Regions from separate parts of the Mesobacillus sp. QJM3NY_10 genome, predicted to be linked through region 2. Evidence: riboswitches for the same ligand, from Rfam matches in the RefSeq annotation. Region 2 holds a riboswitch; the other holds the start of a gene.
The links. Region 2 has a riboswitch for FMN ahead of ribD (bifunctional diaminohydroxyphosphoribosylaminopyrimidine deaminase/5-amino-6-(5-phosphoribosylamino)uracil reductase RibD). Riboswitches for the same ligand answer to the same signal wherever they lie in the genome.
Positions count from the first base shown of each region.

Region 1: it holds a riboswitch for FMN, as region 2 does, so the genes downstream of both, AC0VX7_RS15935 (ECF transporter S component) here and ribD (bifunctional diaminohydroxyphosphoribosylaminopyrimidine deaminase/5-amino-6-(5-phosphoribosylamino)uracil reductase RibD) in region 2, are expected to answer to the same signal.

Region 1 covers NZ_CM149675.1:3,152,695-3,160,522, forward strand. The annotation lists gene AC0VX7_RS15910 (LysM peptidoglycan-binding domain-containing protein) at 1-37, opposite strand, end outside; gene AC0VX7_RS15915 (lysostaphin resistance A-like protein) at 30-632, opposite strand; gene AC0VX7_RS15920 (RecQ family ATP-dependent DNA helicase) at 632-2,131, opposite strand; gene AC0VX7_RS15925 (YpbB family protein) at 2,122-3,183, opposite strand; gene AC0VX7_RS15930 (ferredoxin) at 3,461-3,709, shown strand; gene AC0VX7_RS15935 (ECF transporter S component) at 3,912-4,493, opposite strand; FMN riboswitch at 4,656-4,788, opposite strand; gene serA (phosphoglycerate dehydrogenase) at 5,080-6,654, shown strand; gene AC0VX7_RS15945 (histidinol-phosphatase) at 6,691-7,503, opposite strand; gene AC0VX7_RS15950 (peptidoglycan DD-metalloendopeptidase family protein) at 7,571-7,828, opposite strand, start outside.
Region 2 covers NZ_CM149675.1:3,938,988-3,946,815, forward strand. The annotation lists gene ribH (6,7-dimethyl-8-ribityllumazine synthase) at 156-626, opposite strand; gene AC0VX7_RS19910 (bifunctional 3,4-dihydroxy-2-butanone-4-phosphate synthase/GTP cyclohydrolase II) at 661-1,854, opposite strand; gene ribE (riboflavin synthase) at 1,867-2,523, opposite strand; gene ribD (bifunctional diaminohydroxyphosphoribosylaminopyrimidine deaminase/5-amino-6-(5-phosphoribosylamino)uracil reductase RibD) at 2,536-3,618, opposite strand; FMN riboswitch at 3,765-3,910, opposite strand; gene AC0VX7_RS19925 (metal-sensitive transcriptional regulator) at 3,968-4,309, opposite strand; gene AC0VX7_RS19930 (spore germination protein) at 4,495-5,988, shown strand; gene AC0VX7_RS19935 (GerAB/ArcD/ProY family transporter) at 5,978-7,090, shown strand; gene AC0VX7_RS19940 (Ger(x)C family spore germination protein) at 7,074-7,828, shown strand, end outside.

The DNA of each region.
Region 1 (7,828 bases), 790 kb from region 2:
GCTCCGCCTGATCCCTGATAGGTTTTTCCTTATTCACTGTCTGTACCCCCAATTGTTGCTTGAGTCCTGAATTTAATGATCAAACCTAAAATAAAATCAATGATAAAATGCATCACGATGGTTACAACAAGATTATTTGTCATCATATAAATATAGCCAATCAAGAAACTCAATAAAATAATATTAGTAAACAAAAACCAATTAAACAGATAGCGGTAATGAACGACTGCGAAAATCAGGCTAGATATGATTAACCCAGTGTTTGTCTGAATGACTCCCCTAAAAAGGATTTCCTCACTGATTGCTACCATCGCGGCAATCAGCATGATTTGGAATACACTTCTATTTCTAAATATTCTTTCGTTCAAGCCGCCATCGTCGTAGTACGACTTTGGCAGATATTTCATAAGGGTGAAGTCCAAAGCCACGACTGCCAGACCAGCAACTAACCCGATCGATAAAATGTTCCAATCGGCCCAAATAAATAATCCTTTGAATTCAGTCAAGCTATCAAACAATATCATACCTAATATAGTTGAAATCGTTAATAGTAAAATTTGCGTAGCAACTAAGTGGAAAAGCAGTTCTTTTTCAGTAAGTCCTGCCACTGTTTCCCTATATTCATCTTTCATTATATCCGCTCTCTCATCAATAAGATTGAAGCCAATTCCTGCTTCCAGTCCACCACAGTTAGCGATTGTTCACTGAATGGTTCGGTTTCTTTATAATGGTCCATATCTATTCCACAGCTGCTGCAGCAATTCCGTGGCCGTTCCTGCAATTCTTCGCCGAACATTTCCAAAATAACTTTCCTCTTACATTCCTTTGTATGAACCCAACCAAGCATCTTCTTAATTTTCGTATTTTTTACCTTCAAGCGGTTTTCAATCAATTGGAGGAGGCTTTGTTTATCTATCTTATAATCCAACGCTTCTATATTAGACAGGTAATCTTCGACAATCCTCCATTGAATCTCGGTGAAGCCGCATATCATTGATAGATCTTCGGCGCGGTCGGCAAGATCTTTATAAATAATATGGTTATCGATTAAAAATGCAAACAGTCTTTCAATCTGATATTGATCAGGGAGCTCACCTTCAGCGAGCTGATAGGCCAGTTGTTCGTCCCCTAGCGAATATATCAGGATGGCAATTGAATCGCGGCCATCTCTTGCTGCTCTTCCTATTTCCTGAAGGTAGGACTCAATTTGCATAGGCATGTGGAAATGAATCACATATCGGACATTTTCTTTATTAATTCCCATACCAAAAGCGCTGGTAGCACATACAACGTCAAGTTGACCATTGATGAATTGCTGCTGGATGAGGACCCGGCTTTCCGAATCCAGTCCCCCATGATATGCCATGGCATTCTTGATTCCTTTTTCTCTCATATGCGCTGCAGTTTGCTCAGCGACTTTTTTGCTGGAAAAATAGATGATCCCGGGTCCCTTCAAATACTTCACCAACTCAACTGTCCGGTCCAGCTTATCCTGAAAGGTAGATGCAAATTCCAAAGCTAGTGAAATAGCAGGGCGGTCTACAGAATAGACGACCTCAATCCTATCTCTTAAATGGAGCTTTTCGGCAATATCCTTTCGAACTTCCTTTGACGCTGTGGCTGTCAGCGCAAGCGTCAATGGTTGTCCAAGCTTCTCCCTGAATTCTCCAAGCTTGAGGTAGTCCGGCCTAAAATCGTATCCCCATTGAGAGATACAGTGTGCCTCATCTACAACGAACAGGGATACAGACAATTTCTTGATCCGATTCAATACAGATTCAATCCCGAGCATTTCTGGAGATATGAAAATAAACCGAAACCTTTCGAGTTCTTCCAGGGCTTTAGCCTTTTGCTGTGGTGACAAAAAGGAATTCAAGGCAATTACTCTCTTTTCACCCATTGCCATCATTTGCTCTACCTGATCCTGCATTAGTGACAGCAGCGGTGAAACAATCAAGACCGGCCCGTCCACTAGATAGCCCGGAAGTTGGTAGCACAGGGACTTTCCCGTTCCAGTTGGCAACATAGAGATCGTATGTTGCCCTTTTAAAACGGATTCAATCGTTTCTTCCTGACCTGGACGGAACTCCTCGAACTTAAAATACTTTTTTAAATATCTTTTTAACTCCATTCCACATCACCATATTTAGCCAAAACAAGCCTGATTTCAAAATAAGAAGCATCAGCCACTTGTTCCTTGATTTGCTTTAACTTTTTAGCGGAATTCCGCTGTGCTGCTTGAAGAATGCTTTCCCTTTTATTCAGAGAAACATAGTGGTCAATATTGAATTCCTTGATAGAAAGAGCAATTTCCACAACATGATCTTCAATAGTGCTTTGTTTTAGATTGCGGACAGCCGCGATCTCTTCCAAGGTATAACCCTTCTGCATTAATTTATATGTCTTATCTGTCGAAATTGTCAAAGGAACGTTACGCTCTGCCTTCTTGATCAATCCATTAAGTAATGGATAGGCATGTGAATTCTCCAGGACCTTATCAAACATTGCATGCAAGCAATTCAGGAATTCGAAATGATAGTGAGCAGGTTCCAGTCCAATCCATTCGGCAGCCTGCATAGTCGTCAATCCAATTTTCCTGTGCCCTGTCAACCTTATAACAACAAGCTCGGGCTTCGTCTTTTCATTATCCAGTGCAGATGTAAGCTCACCATACAGCCTTTCTGCCAGCTTCCATCGATCTTCATTTTGTTGCTTAATGTATTGTTTTACCCAGGTAAGGGTTTCTCGCTTATTCCTGACAGGTATAAAGGAGCGTTCATGGTTAATCAGATTTGAACTCACCTGTATAAGCAGCGTTAGCCTCTCCCAAAAAGAATCAGTCACCTGGTGATATTTCCAGCCATTTAGATAGTCAGGAAGCCTGTATTCAGATAACTTCTGTTCCAGGGCGGCTTCGCCCTTTCCTGTTAATTTTACCTTCGTATCTGCTATTTCCTCTACCAGCCCTCTATGCTGCAACCGGTTAATCATTTTTTCTAGTCCCTCTCGAGTAACTGAGGGATATGTATGAAAATATGGGGTGATCTTATATAGATGAGCGTCCTGAATCGTCTGAGAGGAACGCTTTCCCTGTAAAAGATGAAATAACGAATAGATGGTTCTTTCACCATTGATTCTTTTCAATATTGACAAAACAACTGTCTCTAAATACGTTATCCCCATAACATCACCTATGAATGAAAAATTAATCAAAGGGCACGATAATATTCGGCGCCCACTATAGCAGAAAAATAATATAACATTATTTTAACATGAAAATATCTAGTAAAATGTTTATTTTCAACGAAAAAACCATTCAATACCTTGTGTGATAAGCATTCTCAATACTTTTTTTATTGAAATGTTGGCGATACAGTTTTACAATAGATATGAGGAATACGTTTTCACTATTTTGGTGAAAACAGCATATTATTGTTAAACACTTGGGAGGAATTATATCATGGCTAAGTACACAATTGTTGACAAAGAAACTTGTATTGCATGCGGAGCTTGCGGTGCTGCTGCTCCAGATATCTACGATTACGACGATGAAGGCATCGCATTCGTAACACTTGATGAAAATGAAGGTATCGTTGAGATTCCTGATGTATTAATTGACGACATGATGGACGCATTCGAAGGCTGCCCAACTGACTCAATCAAAGTTGCAGATGAGCCATTTAACGGAGATGCTACTAAGTTCGAATAAAGAAATACATAATTCCCGCTTATAAGCGGGAATTTTTTTTGTTTATTACAGACTTTTTTATTACATAGTGTGGTGCCACGAACTACAACACTTTCTTAGGTAGCAGCAGTATTCACACGAGGAACCCATAGTTTTTAATCACCTATAAATTCAAAAAAGCAACGGTGCAGGCCGTTGCTTTTGTATAAGATCTCATAAGAGTTTATGCACTTTTGAATGTTTGCTGTCTCTCAATCCATGTTTTCATCCTTGTGAACATCAGCATGAATATGACAGACATCAGTATTCCTTTAACGAAATTGAATGGTAGAATCCCTGCAACAACCATGGCCCGCGCTTCCGGTCCAGACATTGCTGGCATGTTCAAGAACAATGTGTAGGCAGGAAGGAAAACGTAGTAGTTAAGGACACTCATCAGGATAGCCATACTTGCTGTCCCAGCCACTAATGCAAATGTCATTCCTCTATTGGATTTCATCCGTTGATAAATATAGTAAGTTGGCAGAATGAATAATACTCCTGCAACAAAGTTGGCAGCATGGCCTACTGGCACACCCGTATCACTGCCTGTCATGAAATAATCAAGCGTATTCTTTAAGAATTCTACTAAAATACCAGCTACCGGACCAAAAATCAACGCAGCAATCAATGCAGGAATATCGCTGAAATCGACCATTAAAAATTTTGGAAACGGCGGCAGCGGAAAATTCAGCAGCATCAATACATAAGAGATACTGCTCAGCATACCAATTGAAACCATTGCTTTGACACTAATTTTTTTCATATTTCCTCTCTCCTTATAGAGATCCATCTCACATAAAGAAGAAAGGTTCAGCAATCACATACCGTAACAAATAAAACCCTCAAGTTCTATGCTTGAGGGAGTTTTGTGAAGGGCATGCTTAATAAACGTTCAAAACCTGCATTTTTTGAACGTCTGCAGAACCTCCATCTTCTCCCATCCAGACTATACTGTCGGCTTTGGAATCGCACCAAATCCTGCCCATACAGGCTCGCGGGCTTAAAGAATTAATCTCATTACCGCCGATCGGGAATTTCACCCTGCCCCGAAGATAGACCATATTTAATTTAACAAGTTCATTATACTGAAAAAAAGATAATTTGTGAAGGTGTCTGCTTGTGACGATTTTTTGACAGAGATGAGTTAGATCCATTCTGTTCCTGACACATTTATGATTTTAATACTAAACTTCTGCTAAATTCGGAATAACAGAATATATTTAGTATTAATCAATAGATTTTGATTGCGCTTTCATTCTATTTATGAACAATTATACAGTTTGACAAAAGAATATTCGTCTTGTAAAATAATCAGAAAATTACTACTTTAATAAAGGGAGTGAGAATGGATGTTCCAGGTTCTAGCGGCAGATTCAATAAAGGAAGAAGGCTTACAGCCATTATTAGAACAGGATGGTATCCAGGTACATATCGGGAGTGTTGATTCTGCAAGTATAGATCTACAAAAAATCGATGCCCTTATCGTCAGGAGCGCGACGAAAGTCACCTCAGAACTGCTCGATAGAATGCCATCGTTAAAGATCGTCGGCCGGGCAGGAGTCGGAGTCGATAATATCGATATTGCTGAAGCGACAAAAAGAGGAATTATCATCGTCAATGCCCCAGATGGAAATACCATTTCAACCGCAGAACATACCTTTGCGATGATGTCCGCATTAATGAGAAACATCCCCCAGGCACACGCCTCTGTAAAAAATGGAGAATGGAAAAGAAATCAATATATTGGTAATGAGCTATACGGAAAAACATTAGGAATCGTTGGTTTGGGAAGGATTGGTTCTGAGCTCGCAAAAAGGGCCAGGGCTTTTGGGATGTCAGTTAAGGTGTACGACCCGTTTCTGACGATGGAGCGAGCAGAGGTTTTAGGCGTCCAATTATCCACCTTCGACGAGGTCCTCGCCGAAACGGATATCATCTCGGTCCACACACCTTTGACGAAAGAAACGAAAGGACTTCTTAATGAAAAGACATTGAGTCAAACTAAAAAAGGAGTTTACCTCCTCAATTGTGCGAGAGGTGGAATAATCGATGAGATCGCTCTTGCCCATTACATTGAAAAGGGCCATGTCGCCGGTGCTGCACTGGATGTATTTGAAGTTGAACCACCAGGGGACCACCCTTTGCTGAAACTTGATTCTGTCATCACCACCCCACACCTAGGAGCCTCAACAAAAGAAGCGCAATTGAATGTTGCCACCCAGGTCGCCAGAGAAATCAGTACTTTTTTTGAAAATAAACCCGTTGCTAATTCAATCAATCTCCCAGCAATGTCTAAAGAAATCTATGAGAAAATCCAGCCTTATCACCAGCTTGCGAAAGAAATGGGCAAGATTGTCTCAGAATGTCACAATAAAGGAATCAGTGAATTGACCGCCACCTATTCAGGTACTGCGGCGGAACTCGAAACGTCCTTTTTAACAAAGGCACTTCTGGCAGGATTTTTCGAAAACCGCATTGATGTGAAAGTAAACGAAGTGAATGCCATCCACATTGCAAAAGAACGCGGTATTATGGTTGGGGAAAAAGTGACTGGGAATTCATTTGGTTACGCAAATACCATTACTGTAAAAGCCAGCGGGGACGGAGAAACTTTTACAGCAAGAGGAACCTACATTGAGCATTACGGACCAAGAATTGTCAGCCTGGACGGCTTTAACATTGATTTCCATCCATCAGGGAACCTTCTGTATATCCAGCATATGGACCGTCCCGGTGTAATCGGGCATGTAGGAAAGGTCCTGGGTGACCACGGAGTGAACATCGCGACAATGCAGGTCGGCAGAAAAGAGGCTGGCGGCGAGGCCATCATGGTCCTCTCTTTTGACAGACCACTGCCAGATGAAATGGTCGATAAGCTGAAATCGCTGCAGGACATCGTTACGATCAACAGTATTATACTCTGAACAAACAGGCCTCCTTATAGTGAGGCCTGTTATTTTTTAACCCAAAGGATATGATTTTCGTTCCCCTTTGGAGAAAGTGATAATTTCTTCGTAACCCACCTGCCGGGCAAGGGTCAGAGCCTGATCAAAATCGGCACCGACATGCTCAGGTACATGTGCATCGGATGACAAGACAATCGGTATATGCTTATCAAAGCACATCTGCAATAGCCTTTTATCAGGATATAATGTCTGAGTAGGCTTCCTCAAGCCTGCAGTGCTTATTTCCACACAGGTCTTGGATTGTGCCAACGCTGTTGTTGCCCTATCATACTGTTCCAATAGGAAACTTTCATCCTCAGGGACATATTTAAAAATCTTTACAAGATCAATATGCCCGATTATATCAAACAGATCTGATTGCGCCAGCGTTACTACCTGGTCAAAATAATTTCGATAAACTTCATAAACATCTCTTCTGTCCCATTCTTTGCGATACTCGGCAAGGTCAATCCCAAAATCACCAATCCAATGGATCGATCCAATTACATAATCAAAGTCATAGCTTTTTATGAACTGTTCCATCTCCTGATGCTTGCCAGGAGTGTAGTCCATCTCGATCGACATTTTTACATCAATTTCGTTTTTCCAGGCTTCCTCAAAAAGATGGACATAATCAGCCATATCATAGTATCTTCGTTCATCCACCCAGCTGTTGCGTAAAATATCTGCAGTCTGATAGAAGTGATATGCATGCTCAGAAATCCCGAAATGCTGGATTCCCTTTTCATTGGCTGTATCAGTAAACTGTTTCAAATAATCCAGCGTCAATGTGCCTCTTTCCAGATGGTTGTGGTAATCCGTCAGCATAGTACCCATCCCCTTTGTGACCGTTTTACCTATTATACTTTCAGATAATAACCGGTACAAGGATAGATTATCGGGTAATTAATATTTGCTGAGGTCGTATCGTGTCAGATGTCAGATTGTTCAAAGCTTTTAATTTTTCAATAGAGGTGTTTGTCTTTCTTGCGATTGAATGCAGTGTATCCCCTGATGCAACGACATAACTCTTATCATCTGATTTCTCGATTATTAATATATCACCATGAGAGATATGGCTATTATTTATGTTATTTTTTTGCTTAATCGCTTCTGCCGAAGTGTTATATTGTCGTGCTATTGACCAAAGAGT
Region 2 (7,828 bases):
TTCTTTGACTTCATTGGGCGGACCGAAGCGCCTCGAGGGGCTAGGCGCTGGAGCTGGATTAAGAAGACTACACGTAGTTATCCACAAACAGAAATTTTCATAATTACTTAAAAAATAAAACTGCAGACAATTTTGCCTGCAGCTTCATAGAAGGATTACATTTCAATATTCTTCATCAAATTAGCCATTTCAATGGCGGACATTGCAGCGTCCCAGCCTTTGTTGCCCGCTTTTGTGCCTGCGCGTTCAATTGCTTGCTCGATTGTATCGGTAGTCAGGACTCCGAAGATTACAGGGACTCCTGAATTCATCGCTGCAGCTGATACACCTTTTGCTGTTTCATTAGATACGTAATCGAAGTGTGGAGTGGATCCGCGGATGACTGTACCTAATGTGATGACCGCGTCATATTTATTGCTTTTAGCCATTTTTTGTGCAACCAATGGAATCTCGAACGCACCTGGGACCCACGCTACATCAACATTGCTTTCCTCAATCCCGTGTCTTTTCAACGCGTCCTGAGCGCCGCCCAAGAGCTTGCTTGTGATGAATTCATTGAAACGCCCTACAACGATACCGATTTTAAGACCTGTTCCTACTAAATTACCTTCGAAAGTTCTGTTCATGTCCTATTCCTCCAATTATATTGTTTAATTTTCATTAAAAATTAAGTAAATGGCCTAATTTGCTATGTTTTGTTTTTAAATAATTTTCGTTTTCTTCCCTTGTAGGCATTTGGATTGGTACCCGGTCGACTACTTCCAGGTCATATCCCTTAAGCCCTTTGATTTTCCTTGGGTTGTTGGTCAGCAATTTAATTTGCTTGATGCCAAGGTCTTTTAAAATTTGGGCACCAATTCCGTATTCACGCAGGTCTGCACCGAAGCCGAGCTTTTCATTAGCTTCTACGGTGTCATAGCCTTCTTCCTGAAGTTTATACGCACGAAGCTTGTTCATCAGGCCGATGCCTCTGCCTTCCTGGCGCATGTACAGAAGGACACCTCGCCCTTCCTTGTTAATCTGGTTTAATGCCGCATGCAGCTGCGGGCCGCAATCACAACGGAAGGAGCCGAACACATCTCCTGTCAAACATTCAGAGTGTACTCTTACCAATACTGGTTCATCAGGGTCGATTTCACCTTTTACCAGGGCAATATGTTCTTTGTCATCTACTACGTTTGTATAACCGACTGCCTTGAAGATTCCAAACTCAGTAGGAAGATTGATCTCAACTTCTCTGTTAATCAGCTGGTCCTTCCGGTTGCGATATTGAATAAGATCTTTGATCGTGATCATTTTCAACTCGAACTGATCGGCAATTTTTCGGAGTTCCGGGACTCGAGCCATTGTGCCGTCTTCATTCATGATTTCACAGATGACGCCTGCAGGCTTGGCACCGCTTAATTTAGCCAGGTCCACAGCCGCCTCTGTATGGCCGGCTCTCCTTAGTACTCCGCCCTTCTTGGCAACGAGCGGAAAGATGTGTCCTGGTCTTTTAAAATCAGCGGCCTTTGATTCTGGGTCAAGCATGCTCAATACAGTTGCCGAGCGTTCAAAAGCAGAAATGCCGGTTGTTGAATACTTATGGTCGATGCTGACGGTAAAAGCCGTGCCGTGTGGATCCGTATTCCGTGATACCATCGGCAGTAAATCCAGCTTCTGGGCCAAATCCTGTTCAATTGGCACACAGATCAATCCCCTGCCATGCGTCGCCATGAAATTAATCACATCAGGTGTCGCCTTCTCCGCCAGAGCGATGAAATCTCCTTCATTCTCCCGGTCTTCATCGTCACAAACGATGACGACATTTCCTTGCATCAGTTCGTAAATGGCCTCTTCAATTGGATCAAACATTTTTCATCACCCTCACATAAACCCGTTATCCTCTAAGAACTGGGCTGTAATATTGTTCCCTCGTTTTGGAGCTGCTGGTGCCTGGTTACTTAAAAAGTGCCCTACATACTTGCCGATCATGTCACATTCAATGTTGACGATATCACCTGTACCCTTGAATCCTAAGACTGTATCTTTTAAAGTGAGCGGGATGAGCGATAAGGTCAAACTGTCTTCCGATATTCCGAAAACAGTCAGGCTTGTACCATCAACAGCGACGGAGCCTTTCATGATGACATACCTCAGCAATTCAGGATCCACTTGAATTTCATAGTAAACTGCGTTCTCAATTTGCTTTTTCCCTTTGATCGTTCCGACGCCATCCACATGGCCGGCGACAAAGTGGCCGCCGAATCGGCCGCCCGCTGCCATCGCTCTTTCCAGGTTTACCTTCGATCCTCTTTTTACCGTTTTCAGACTGGATGCTTTGACCGTTTCCGGCATGACATCCACAGTAAATCTGCTCTCAGTGAAGGAGGTGACGGTCAGGCATACTCCGTTAACAGCAATGCTGTCTCCAAGATGGACATCTGTCAGCACTTTTTTCGCATCAATTGTCAGGACGAATGATTCACCGCTATGCTGGATGTTCGCGACTGTCCCAATTTCTTCTATAATCCCAGTAAACATACAAACCTCCTTCTATACCGGCTCAGCAATGATCCGGATATCCTGGCCAATTTGTTTGACATCCTTAATTTCCAAAGGAACTGTATCCTCGAGTCGGGCAATGCCCGCGCCTCCGTATGCAGCAGGAGCATTTTTCCCGCCGATCAGCTTTGGAGCGATATAGGTGATTACTTGCTGAAAGGCTTTTTCTTTTAAAAAGCTGCCATGGACCTCTGCTCCGCCTTCTACGTAGACAGAAGTGATGCCCCGGTCTCCCAGTTTTTTCAGCATGTCATGAATCCCAATTTTCTCAGTTTCCAGCTTGATAACCTCAATGCCTAGCTCAGTAAATTGCTTTATCTTATCCGGATTTACTCTTGCTCCGGTCACAATAATCGTATCGGCAGCTCTATCATTTGCGATCCTTGAATCCAGCGGGGTGCGAAGGGTGCTGTCCAGCACGACCCTTACCGGATTTTCCCCTCCAGCTTCAAGTCTGGTCGTCAGGCTCGGGTTGTCTTTTATAACGGTATTGACGCCTACTAAAATCGCGTCATGTGTATGACGGAATTGATGAACGTCCTTTCTTGCTTCTTCTCCTGTAATCCACTGGCTCTCTCCCGTTACTGTAGCAATTTTCCCATCAAGGCTAGTGGCTGACTTCAGCGTTACATAGGGCAAGCCAGTGTTTATGTAATGAAAAAACACTTTATTCAGCGCTTTCGCTTCTTCCTCCATTAACCCAACCTGGACATCTATGCCTGCATCGAGCATCTTTTTCACCCCTGCTCCGCCGACAAGCGGATTCGGATCGACCGAGGCGACAAAAACTTTCTTAATGCCTGATTCGATAACCAAATTCGAACATGGCGGCGTCTTTCCGAAATGATTGCATGGCTCGAGTGTCACATACAATGTAGCTCCTTCAGCCTTTTCACCCGCCATTGTGATCGCGTGCACCTCAGCATGGTGTTCTCCCGCCTTCAAGTGGGCACCCATGCCAATGATCTTGCCGTCTTTTACAAGAACAGCACCAACCTGGGGATTCGGGGAGGTTTGTCCTTCAGTCGCACTGGCGAGATTGATGGCTAGTGCCATATAATCCTGGTCATTCACCTGACTACCTCCTTTCTAATTTTTCCTTGGGGCAATTAAAAAATAAAAAGACCCCGAAACAAAATTGCTTCGGGGTCCTAAAAAAGGCAATGGCAAACTAGAGAGTTAAAAAAGGGCATACTGATCCCGTTCTTTTAATCCTCGTTTTTTTCCTTCTCCCATCCAGACTTTAACTGTCGGCCCTGGAGTTTCACCAGATCCACCGTTTAACAAATGTTAACCGGGTCACGGACTAAGAAGCGAAAGCTTCATCACCGCCGGTTGGGAATTTCACCCGACCCCGAAGGAATGTATTAAGTTAAAGTTGATTATACAGAACTTTAAGTTAAATGAAAAACAAAACAACCTTTTATTTTTTCATCAACTTCTCAATCGTAGTCAACAGCTCATCAACCACTTCATTGTCGCCTTCCTGGATCCGTTCGACAATGCATGATTTCATATGGCCTTCGAGCAAAAGTTTGGCCACACTGTTCAAAGCAGCCTGTGTTGCCGAAATCTGCGTGATGACATCGTCACAATACGTATCTCTCTCAATCAGGCCTTTAATGCCACGAATTTGTCCTTCTATCCGATTCAATCTCGTCACGAGATTCTTTTTCGTTTTTTCAGAGTGATGGCTCTTTCGTTCTGATGAGCAACAGCTGTCACCACATTCAGATGGGTTCACTTCGGGCTCTAAAATGTCCATCTAAAAACCCCCTTATATCTTTTAATCTTATTTTATCATACCCCCATGATTTACTTAATCGCAAATGCCAGATGGCCCTTGCTTCGCCCCGTCATCTCCCTTACTTTGTATATTTTGGCAAATCAATTGGAATAACTACTTCTAACAATTAAAGCTTACTTACCTCAATAAAAAGTGGTGTAGTTATGAAAAAATTTAGGCTACCGAAGAGCTTCCATCAGGATACGAAAGACCAAGCTATTTACAATAGCATCTACCAAAGTGTGAAATCTGTGTTCGAACATACAGCAGATTTTAAAGAATTGAAATTTTCTAAAGGTGACATATCCTTTATATTTTGCTTTCTTGAAACCTTAGTCTCAAAAGAACATTTCAATGAATATTTATTGGTACCATTGTTCGAACATGGGTCTAGTGTCAGCAGGGAAAATTTACAATCTTTAAATGGCGTGGAAAATCCCGATTACAAAGAACTTATAGAAGGTATCCTTGACGGTGGATATGTGTTGTTTCTATGTGGCCGTAATGAATCCTGGCTATTCAAATTTCCTAAAAGTAATCAAAGGGCGATACAAGAGCCTCAGAACGAAAATGTTGTCCGTGGCTCTCACGATGGTTTCATAGAAAATCTCGAGGTAAATATCAGTCTCTTAAGACAAAAAATCAAAGATCCTGATTTTACTGTTAAATATCACGTGTTAGGTGAAAAAACTAGAACAAAGCTTGCAGTTGTGTTTATTAGAGGAATCGCTGACGAGGAGGTTGTCGCTGAAGTAGAAAGAAGATTATCCTACATCTCAACTGATATGGTAATAAGCCCAGGATACATTGAAGAATTCATTGAAGACGATCCCTTCTCTTTGTTCCCACAAATCATTAACACCGAACGGCCTGACAGGACTATGGCAAATTTAATGGAAGGGAGGATAGCTTTGATTGGTGAGGGTAGTCCTACTGCATTAATTCTTCCAGTGACGTTTTTTTCATTTTACCAATCATCCGATGATTACAACAGCAGGTGGATATCGGCGACCTTCATCAGGATGCTAAGATATGTAAGCTTTATTATTGCGATTACTTTTCCGGCATTTTATATCTCAATAATTGCATATCACCTAGAAGTCATTCCACATGAATTGATTTTGTCATTGAAAGGATCAGTGGAAGGAATACCTTATCCCCCATTGTTGGAGGCCTTCTTAATGGAGATTACGATTGAACTGATCCGGGAAGCAGGAATCAGGCTTCCAAAGCCTGTTGGTCAGACAATTGGCATCGTTGGTGGTCTTGTTATCGGAGATGCTGTAGTCAGTGCCGGGCTCATCTCTAACATAATGATAGTCATTGTGGCTGTAACGGCTATTTCTGCCTTCGTCGTTCCCTCAAATGAAATGAGCACGACAGTTCGCTTGATCAGGTTTCCACTTATGGTTGCTGCATCATTCATGGGGTTTGTCGGTTTGATTTTTGGGTTGATCATAATTTTCATCAAGCTTTGTAAATTAGAGTCATTTGGTGTTCCTTTCTTTTCTCCGCTGGCTCCATTGCACCTAAAGGACTTAAAAGATACATTCCTCAGGCTGCCGCTTTGGAAAATGAATGATCGACCAAAAAACTCCCGTGCTATAAACACTAAAAGACAGCGGGATACAAGAGGATGGAAGATAGATGGACAATAATAAAGATATGATCACATATCAGCAATATTTCTTCTTGCTCATCCATACCCAATCAGGGGTTGGCGTACTTTCGCTACCATATGATATGCATAATTCTGTCCATTCAGATGGATGGATTTCCATTCTCATTGCCGGAGTGCTGGTACAGGGTTTATTAATTGCTTATTTGCTCCTATTCAAGAGATTTGACTCACAAAACCTTCTTGAAATATCTAATTTGCTACTTGGCAAAAAGATAGGTAAAGTAATCTCTCTATTTTACTCCCTATATTTCATAAGTGTCGGAAGCTTAATTTTAGTTCTTTATATTGGGATTATCGACCGATGGATACTTCCCTATACACCTAACTGGATTATTGGGGCGTTATTGGTTCTGACTGGGATTTATTTATGCATAGACGGTTTGAATGTATTAGCTCGTTTTTTTACGTTGGTTACACCCCTAATGGTTATTCTCTTTTTGCTAGTTTCCTACACATTGAAAGATGCAAACATATACTACATCCTACCGATCGGCCAGAGTGGCATAAAAGATATATTTTTTGGTAGCAAAGATGCCTTCCTGTCCATGCTCGGATTTGAAGCAGTCCTAATGATTTTCCCGTTAGTAATGGGGTCAAACAGAAAAAAGTTCAAGGCAATGACTTTTGCAAATTTGTTTATTACGCTTTTATATGCCTATCTGCTACTCGTCAGTTTCATGTATTTCAGTCCAGATGAATTGAAGATTATACCAGAACCTCTGTTATATATGCTAAAGTCTTATACCTTTAAGGTCATTGAGCGAACGGACTTGTTATTCCTCTCAATATGGATAATCATGGTTTTCACATCTTTTAGTAGCTATCTGTTTTTGGCAGCAAAGTGTGGCAAGAGTTTATTTAAAAAGGCACAACATAAAAAGCTGATTTATTTTGTTGCTTTAATTTGTTTTGGATTATCGTTATTTGCAGAGTCCAATATTCTTTTCGCTAAATCTATGAGTGGATATATAACAAAAGCCAGCTTCGCCTTTCTTCTTTTCCCTATTCTCTTACTGCTTGTCTCATACCTGTTTAAAAAAACAGCGAAAGGAAAGATCCACTATGATCAGGCCAAGTAATTTCTTATGCATCGCATTCATGACAATCTTTTTAAGCGCATGCTGGGATCAAAATTTATTGAAGGATGTAAGGTTATACTTGGCTGCCAGTTTTGACTTGGATACGGATGGAAGAATAATCGATACAGTTTCTTCCCCGATTATAAAAAAGGCAGACCAAGGAGAGGGATCAGCAGAAACCTACCAGATTATCACTGGGATTGGAGATACACCTAGAAAAGCAAGAGGAGATATAGACAAAAGAGTTTCAAAAACATTTGATGCCTCAAAACTCAGAGTACTCATTATTGGAAATAAACTAGCAAAAGAAGATATATATCCAGTTCTTGATTTATTTTATCGAGACCCAAAAAGCTCCCTTAGCGCTAAAGTTGTTATTGCGGAAGGTATGGGGAAGGGAATTCTCGAGCTTAATATTAAGGACCAAAAAATAAGTGAATACCTATTTGAGCTATTAGAAAGCCAGGAGGATTCATTACTTATACCAGAGGAAAATATCCAATCGATTTGCGCTGAAATGTTTGATCCAGGTGAAGATTTGAGTCTCCCTTATATAAGCCAGGAAGAAGGTGGGACTTTGGCAAATGTAGAAGGAATAGCATTATTTAATGAACGTAAATTTACAGGACATATTTTATCAGGTGATGAGGCGGAAATATTTCTATTGATGGACGGCCACACTGGGAAGACAGTTTCCTTCACAAAGAAAATTGCAAATCACGATGATTCTGATCTTCG